Linked DNA regions of Caldimonas brevitalea. The protein of the gene in region 2 interacts with the protein of the main gene of each other region in a pairwise test. Links are inferred from orthologs where the notes say so. Each region holds a gene or a part of one and is shown on either strand. Other genes may lie near its edges.

Region 1 (5,387 bases), 1.2 Mb from region 2 along the record:
ACCAGTAGTCGAGCACGCGGCGCGCGATCGGGGCCGCCGCCTGCGCGCCGAAGCCGGCGTTCTCGACGATGACCGCCAGTGCGATCTTCGGGTCGTCCACCGGTGCGAAGGCCGTGTAGAGCGAGTGGTCGCGCAGGTACTCGGCCAGGCGCGACGCGTTGTACTTTTCGTTCTGGCGCACGCCGACAGCCTGCGCGGTGCCGGTCTTGCCGCCGCTCTGGTAGGGCGCCCCCATGAAGACACGGGTGGAGGTGCCCTCTTGCGTCACGCCGTACATGGCCCGGCGGATCACGTCGACGTGCTCGGGTTTCAGGTCGAGCGGCTCGATGTGTTCGACACCCACCGCCCGGCGCTCGCGGCTGACCACGTCGCGGATCTCGCGCACCAGGTGCGGTCGATGCCGCTCGCCCCCGGCCACCAGCGTCGCCATCGCGTTCGCCAGCTGCAGCATCGTGAAGTTGTTGTAGCCCTGGCCGATGCCCAGCGAGATGGTTTCGCCGGCATACCATTTCTGCTGCTCGGGGCGCTTGTAGGCTTTGCGCTTCCACGCGGTGGACGGCAGCACCCCGCGCACCTCACCCTCGATGTCGATGCCGGTCAGCTGGCCGAAGCCGAACGGGGCCAGCTGCTCGTACATCAGGTCGACGCCCATCTCGTTGGCCAGCGAGTAGTAGTAGACGTTGCTCGATTTGACGATGGAGCGGTGCATGTCGACCATGCCGAGGCCACCGTCGCCGTGGCTGCGGAAGCGGTGGTTGCCGAACATGAACGAACCACCGTCGAAGATGACCTGGTGCGGGCCGCGCTTGCCCGAGTTGAGCGCCGCCATCGCCATGAAGGGCTTGAAGGTCGAGCCCGGCGGATAGGTGCCGCGCAAGGCGCGGTTCAGCAGCGGCTTGTCGATCGACTCGTTGAGCGCTTTCCAGTTCTCGACGTCGATGCCGTCGACGAACAGATTGGGGTCGAAGCTGGGCTTGCTGACGAAGGCCAGCACCTCGCCGGTCTTGGGGTCGATGGCCACCAGCGCCCCGCGGCGGTTGCCGTACAGCTGCTCCACCAGGGCCTGCAGCTTGATGTCGATCGACAGCACCACGGTGTTGCCCGGCGTGGCCGGGCTGGAACGCAGCCGCCGCACCGCCCGCCCGCCGGCGCTGGTCTCGACTTCCTCGAAGCCGGTGACGCCGTGCAGCTCGCGCTCGTAGCTCTGCTCGATGCCCAGCTTGCCGATGTAGTCGGTGCCCCGGTAGTTGGCGGCGTCTTCCGACTCGTCGATCTTTTCCTTCTCGGCCTGGTTGATGCGGCCGATGTAGCCGATCACATGCGCGCCGACCTCACCCAGCGGATAGTTGCGGAACAGCCGCGCCTTGATGTCGACGCCCGGGAAGCGGTAGCGCTGCACCGCAAAACGTGCCACCTCCTCGTCGCTGAGCCGGGTGCGCAGCGGCAGCGACTCGAAGCTCTTCGAGTCCTCCATCAGCCGCTTGAAGCGGCGCCGGTCGGCTGCAGAGACGTTGACCACCTGCGCCAGCTCGTCGATGGTCGCGTCCAGGTCGGCCAGCTTCGACGGCGTCAGCTCCAGCGTGTAGGCCGAGTAATTGTTGGCGAGCACGACGCCGTTGCGGTCGAGGATCAGCCCGCGGTTGGGCACGATGGGCACCACCGAAATGCGGTTGTTCTCGGCCCGCGTCGACAGCTCGTCGTAGCGCAGCACCTGCAGATAGGCGAGGCGGGCGAACACCAGGCCGAAGCCCAGCAGCACCATCGCAGCGGCGAACAGCACCCTCGCGCGAAAGCGCGACAGCTCGAGTTCGACGTTTTTCAGTTCGGTCATCGGGGGACTACTCGCCCTTCAAGCCTCGGGCGCGGGCGCACTTACAGCGGGCGGTTCTGGTCGGGGTCGGGCGGCCGCCGCTGCGGGGCCAGCAACAACCAGGTGGCGATGGGCCACAGCAGTGCTTCGAATACCGGTGCCAGCAGCAGTTCCCAGCCGGGAAACACGTCGCCGGCAATCAGTCGAATCAGCACGGAAACCGCGTGCGCCGCAAAAAACAGCGGCAGGATCTGTACCGCCTGCGACAGCGTCGGGAACCACAGCAGCCGCCGGTGGATGGTGATCGCGAAATAACTCAGCAGTGTGTAGGCCAGTGCATGTTGGCCCAGCAAGGCGGCCTGGTGCACATCCATCATCACGCCGAAGGTGAAGGCGGCGCCGACACCGACGCGGCGCGGCTGGTGCACATTCCAGAACACCAGCGTCAGCGCGAGCAGGTCGGGCATCGACGTGCTCTTGCCCATCGGCACCAGGTTGACCGCAAACGCGGCCAGCAGCGACAGCCAGATGAAGACGGGGTTGACCGGCAACAGCAGCTGGTCGGAGCCACGCGGCATCATCGGGCAGGTCCTTTCCTGGCAGGCGCCGAGGCCGCCGCCTTGGGCGCGGACGCGGCGGGCGGCGGTGTTGCGGCAGCCGCCGGCTCGGGCTGCGGCCGCGGCGGCAAGGTGTCGCCCACCGGTTGCAGCACCAGCACGTGGCGGGCGCTGGTCGGCGCGCTGACGGGAGTCAGCACGATCTTGGCGAAGGCCGAATCGGCGCGTCGGTCGACCTTGGCGACCCGGGCCACCGGCAGGCCGGGCGGGTAGACGCCGTCGACGCCGGAGGTGCTCAACAGGTCGCCTTCCTGCACGTCGGCATTGGCTGCCATGAAGCGCAGTTCCATCGCGTCGTTGACGGCGTCGCCGTAGGCGATGCCGCGGGCCGAGGTGCGCACGTTGAGCGTCGGGATCACGGCGTCCTTGTCGGTCAGCAGGGTGACCTCGGACGCCAGCGGATAGACGCGGGTCACCTGCCCCAGCACGCCGGTCTCGTCGATCACCGGCGAGCCCCGCACGACCCCCTGGGCGCTGCCGAGGTCGATCACCACCTTGCGGCTGTACGGGTCGGGCGCGTCGTACAGCACCTCAGCCGCCCGTGTCTTGGCCGGCAGCGCGGGGCGCAGTTCCAGCATCGCGCGCAGCCGCGCGTTTTCTTTCTCGAGCAACTCGACGCGCGCCACCCGCATCGCCTGTTCCGACAGCTGGCGCTGCGCGGCGGCCTCTTTGGCGCGGGCCTCGTTCAGGCCGCGCACGTAGTCACCGCCGGTGCGCGCGGTTTCGACCGGCACCAGCAAGGCCCGCTGGGCCGGGTGCAGCACCGTGGCCACCACCGCGCGCAGCGGCTGGGTCAGGTTGAGCCGCGTGTCGGCCACCATCAGGAAGAAGGCGAGCGCCGAGAAAAACATCAGACGCGTCAGCGCCGACGGCCCTTGCTTGAAGAAGGGCGGCGGCGTGCGGTCGAGAGTGCCGAGTGGCATGGCAGCAGCAGGCAGGTCAGGCAGTGCGGCGCCGGGTGGCGACGCTCACGACGCAAAAATCCAAGGTGGCCAGCCCGTGCGGCGACGGGGCGTCGGTCCGGTGTACGAGCCGCGCACCCGTACCGGAGTTCCGCCGGCCGGGGCAGACGGGCTCGTCAACAAGCATACGGCTCGAACGGGTTCATCACTCCGACGTGAAGATGGCCCCCAGCCGTTCCATCCGCTCCAGCGCCATGCCGCAGCCACGCACGACGCAGGTCAGCGGATCTTCCGCCACCAGCACCGGCAGGCCGGTTTCTTCGGCCAGCAGGCGGTCGAGATCGCGCAGCAGCGCGCCGCCGCCGGTCAGCAGCATGCCGCGCTCGGCGATGTCGGCGCCCAGCTCGGGCGGCGTTTGCTCGAGTGCGTTCTTGACGCTGGAGACGATCTGGTTGAGCGGGTCGGTCAGCGCTTCGAGGATTTCGTTGCTCGAAATCGTGAAGCTGCGCGGCACGCCCTCCGACAGGTTGCGGCCCTTGACCTCCATCTCCTTGACCTCGGAGCCGGGGAAGGCGGAGCCGATTTCTTTCTTGATGGCCTCGGCGGTCGGTTCGCCGATCAGCATGCCGTAGTTGCGGCGGATGTAGTTGATGATGGCTTCGTCGAACTTGTCGCCGCCCACCCGCACGCTGCCCTTGTAGACCATGCCGCCGAGCGACACGACCCCCACTTCCGTGGTGCCGCCGCCGATGTCGACCACCATCGAGCCGGAAGCTTCGGACACTGGCAGGCCGGCGCCGATCGCGGCGGCCATCGGTTCTTCGATCAGGTAGACCTCGGAGGCACCGGCGCCCAGCGCCGACTCGCGGATGGCGCGCCGCTCGACCTGGGTGGAGCCGCAGGGCACGCAGATGATGATGCGCGGGCTCGGTTTCAGCACCGAGCGCGGGTGGACCATCTTGATGAACTGCTTGAGCATTTGCTCAGTGACGGTGAAGTCGGCGATGACGCCGTCTTTCATCGGGCGGATCGCTTCGATGTTGCCCGGCACTTTGCCGAGCATCGCCTTGGCTTCGGCGCCGACCGCCTGGATCGTTTTCTTGCCGTTGGGGCCGCCTTCATGGCGGATGGCGACCACCGAGGGCTCGTCCAGCACGATGCCTTTGCCGCGCACGTAGATCAGCGTGTTCGCGGTGCCCAGATCGATGGCGAGGTCCGTCGAAAAGTAGCGACGAATGGATTCGAACATGTTGGCTTGTCAAAGTCCGCCCTGGCTGTGAGCAACTGGCATTGCAGCCGGGGGGACGAAGGATTTTTCGGGTTTTCTCCGGGACCGCTCCAGGGCACGTCGAAGGTGTCCTTTTGCGCGCTTTTCAGCACGAAACCGGCGCTGATCGCGCAGACGGGGGTGGCGGGGCGACCCCCAAAGCGTAGCGACCTGGCCGGCTGTGGATAACGCGCGATAATACCCGATCCCACCCGCGCCGATCCTTGCGGGAACCACCCAAAAACGAACTAATTTACATGGCACTGACTTCCGAAGACGTCGGCCGTATCGCCCACCTCGCCCGGCTGGAGCTGAGCGGCGAAGAACAAGCGGCGATGCTGCATCAGCTCAACGATTTCTTCTCCATCGTCGAACGCATGCGCGCGGTCGACACCAGCGGTGTGGAACCGCTCTACACCCCCCTGTCGGCGGTTCAAGAGGTGGCCTTGCGGCTGCGCGAAGACGTCGTCACCGAGGCCGACCAGCGTGACGCCAACCAGCGCAGCGCCCCGGCGGTCGAAGACGGCCTGTTCCTGGTGCCCCAGGTCATCGAGTGAGGCGCCCGACCATGGACCTGCACCACCTGGGCGTGGCCGAACTGGCCCGCCAACTCGAGGCCCGCGCCGTCTCCAGCGTCGAACTGACGAAGCAACTGCTTGCACGGGTTGCCGCCCACGAACAGTTGGGCGCTTTCCTCTGCACCGACGAGGCCGTGGCCCTGCGCCAGGCCGAAGCCGCGGACGCCCGCCGCGCGCGTGGTGAGACGGGCCCGCTGCTGGGAGTGCCGATCG
Region 2 (2,913 bases):
AGCACGCCGCGCGCGCCCGACAGGTCGATGCCTTCCAGCAGCGGGCAGGCCACGGCGGCCTCGGCGGCCTTGTGGGCGCGGTCCGGGCCTTGCGCGATGGCGGTGCCCATCATCGCCTTGCCCGGCTCGCTCATCACCGTCTTGACGTCTTCGAAGTCGACGTTGACGAGGCCGGGGATGTGGATGATGTCGCTGATGCCGCCCACGGCGTTCTTCAGCACGTCGTTGGCCTGTGCGAACGCCTGGTCCTGGGTGACATCATCGCCCAGCACTTCGAGCAGCTTCTCGTTGAGCACCACGATCAGCGAATCGACATTCGCTTCCAGCTCGTTCAGGCCGGTGTCGGCCTGCTTCATGCGGCGGCCGCCCTCGAACTCGAACGGCTTGGTCACCACGCCGACGGTCAGGATGCCCATTTCCTTCGCGACACGCGCGATCACCGGTGCCGCACCAGTGCCGGTGCCGCCGCCCATGCCGGCCGTGATGAACAGCATGTTGGCGCCGGAGATGCAGTCGCGGATGCGGTCCACGGCTTCTTCCGCCGCAGCCTTGCCGGCTTCGGGTTTGGCGCCGGCGCCGAGGCCCGTGGTGCCCAGCTGGATCAGCTTGTGGGCGGTCGAACGGTTGAGGGCTTGAGCGTCGGTATTCGCCACAACGAATTCCACACCTTGCACGCCCTGCGCAATCATGTGGTCCACGGCGTTGCCACCGCCACCGCCCACACCGATCACCTTGATCTGGGTACCCAGATTGAACTCTTCGATCATCTCAATAGGCATTTGGACCTCCTTCGTCACTAGCAGTTGCCTACACACACATCAATCAAACATGAACGGGATCGACCTGGGCGGCGGGTACATGGCCCGTCGCTCGGCGGTCGGCCGCTCAGAAGTTCCCGATAAACCAGTCCTTGACCCGGCCAAAGAGCGTCTTCACCGAACCGGCCTGTTGAGCCGCCCGATGACCGCGCACACGCGCAAGGCGCGCCTCCTCCAAGAGTCCCATCACCGTGGCCGAGCGCGGGTTGGCCACCATGTCGTGCAGTGCGCCCGAGTAAGTCGGGATCCCCTTGCGCACCGGTTTTAGAAAAATGTCCTCGCCCAGCTCGACCATCCCCGGCATCACCGCCGATCCGCCGGCGAGCACGATGCCGGACGACAGCAGCTCTTCGTAGCCGCTCTCACGGATGACTTGATGCACAAGTGAAAAGATTTCTTCCACGCGAGGCTCGATCACGCCGGCCAATGCTTGTCGCGAGAGCATGCGGGGTGCCCGGTCCCCGAGGCCAGGCACTTCGACCTGTTCGTCGGGGTCGGCCAGCAGCTGTTTGGCGACGCCGAAATCGACCTTGATCTCCTCGGCGTCCTTGGTCGGCGTGCGCAAGGCCATCGCGATGTCGCTCGTGATCAGGTCGCCCGCGATCGGAATCACGGCGGTGTGGCGGATCGCGCCGTCGGTAAAGATCGCCACGTCAGTGGTGCCGGCGCCGATGTCGACCAGCGCCACGCCCAGGTCTTTCTCGTCTTCGGTCAACACCGACAGGCTGGACGCAGAGGGGTTCAACACCAGCTGCTCGACCTCGAGCCCGCAGCGTCGCACGCACTTGACGATGTTCTCGGCCGCACTCTGTGCGCCGGTGACGATGTGCACCTTCACCTCGAGGCGGCCACCGCTCATGCCGATCGGCTCCTTGACCTCGTGGCCGTCGATCACGAACTCCTGCGGCTCCACCAGCAGCAGCTTCTGGTCGTTGGGGATGTTGATGGCCTTGGCGGTCTCGACCACCCGCGCGACGTCGATCGGCGTGACCTCCTTGTCGCGCACGATCACCATGCCGGTCGAGTTCTGCCCGCGGATGTGGCTGCCGGTGATGCCGGTGTAGACCCGCGTGATCTTGCAGTCGGCCATCATCTCGGCCTCTTTCAGCGCCTGCTGGATCGACTGCACCGTCGCATCGATGTTGACCACCACGCCGCGCTTGAGCCCGTGCGACGGCGCCACGCCCAGCCCGGCCACGCGCAGCTCGCCGCTCGGCAACACCTCGGCCACCACCGCCATCACCTTGGCCGTGCCGATGTCGAGGCCGACAACGAGATCTTTGTATTCCTTGGCCATCTTGCTCTCAGTTTCTATTCGCACCGGCTGGGGAGCCGGGTCTTGCGCCGGGTTTCGCGCCGCCGGGGATACCGGTCGTGATGCCCTCGATGCGCACCGCATAGCCGTTGTGGTGGCGCAGGTCGGCGTATTCGAGCGGCCCGGGGTAGCGCTCGGTCACTTGGGGCCACGAGGTCACGAAACGGTCCAGCCGTGCCAGCACCTCGCCGGCCTCGCCGCGGCCGAGTTCGAGTTCGGCGCCGTTGTCCAGTGCCACCTTCCACGAGCCGCGGTCCGACAGCGTCAGGCGTTCGATGCCGGCGCCCATGCGCCGCACGGCCGTTTGCACCGGTGCCACCATCTCAAGCACCTGACGGGAGCTGCCATCGGGCCCGGACAAGGTCGGCAGGCGGTCGTCTTCGACATCGCCGAGGTTGGCCTCGAACACCTCGCCGTAGGTGTTGACCAACCGGTTCTCGCCCCAGTAGGCGGCGGCGCGGTGTTCTTCCAGCCGCACCAGCAACCGGTTGGGCCAGACCCGCATCACCGTGGCGCGTCGCACCCAGGGCACCGACTGGAAGGCCTGGCGTGTACGTTCCAGGTCGATGCTGAAAAAATTGCCGCTCAGCTTGGGCGTCGCATTGGCGCGGATGGTCGTTTCGCTGCTGCGTGTCACGTCGCCCTCGATGCGGATGGCGCGGATCGAAAACAACGGCCAACGCGCGGCCCACGACACGGTCATCCAGACGAAGCCGAGCGCCGCCAGCGTGTAGAGCAGGGCGGCGGTCGCGTTCATCAGTCGGATGTCCAGAGGTGTCG

Evidence for each region.
Region 1: the proteins of ftsA (region 2) and AAW51_RS00615 interact in binary tests that used the Escherichia coli proteins (3 or more experiments, as listed by UniProt). The link is inferred for Caldimonas brevitalea from one-to-one orthologs.

Annotation. Positions count from the first base shown.
Region 1 is NZ_CP011371.1:135,485-140,871, forward strand. The notes cover bases 2,557-5,387. They hold AAW51_RS00615 (rod shape-determining protein), read right to left. Parts: upstream 4,579-5,387; coding sequence 3,535-4,578; downstream 2,557-3,534. Other genes in these bases: mreC (rod shape-determining protein MreC), read right to left, coding at 2,557-3,350; gatC (Asp-tRNA(Asn)/Glu-tRNA(Gln) amidotransferase subunit GatC), read left to right, coding at 4,854-5,153; gatA (Asp-tRNA(Asn)/Glu-tRNA(Gln) amidotransferase subunit GatA), read left to right, coding at 5,165-5,387. Also shown: mrdA (penicillin-binding protein 2), read right to left, coding at 1-1,831; rod shape-determining protein MreD, read right to left, coding at 1,873-2,391; more of mreC, read right to left, coding at 2,388-2,556. UniProt on the Escherichia coli protein: Forms membrane-associated dynamic filaments that are essential for cell shape determination. Acts by regulating cell wall synthesis and cell elongation, and thus cell shape.
Region 2 is NZ_CP011371.1:1,334,259-1,337,171, reverse strand. It holds ftsA (cell division protein FtsA), read right to left. Parts: upstream 2,116-2,913; coding sequence 886-2,115; downstream 1-885. Other genes in the region: AAW51_RS05895 (cell division protein FtsQ/DivIB), read right to left, coding at 2,123-2,913; ftsZ (cell division protein FtsZ), read right to left, coding at 1-779. UniProt on the Escherichia coli protein: Essential cell division protein that assists in the assembly of the Z ring. May serve as the principal membrane anchor for the Z ring.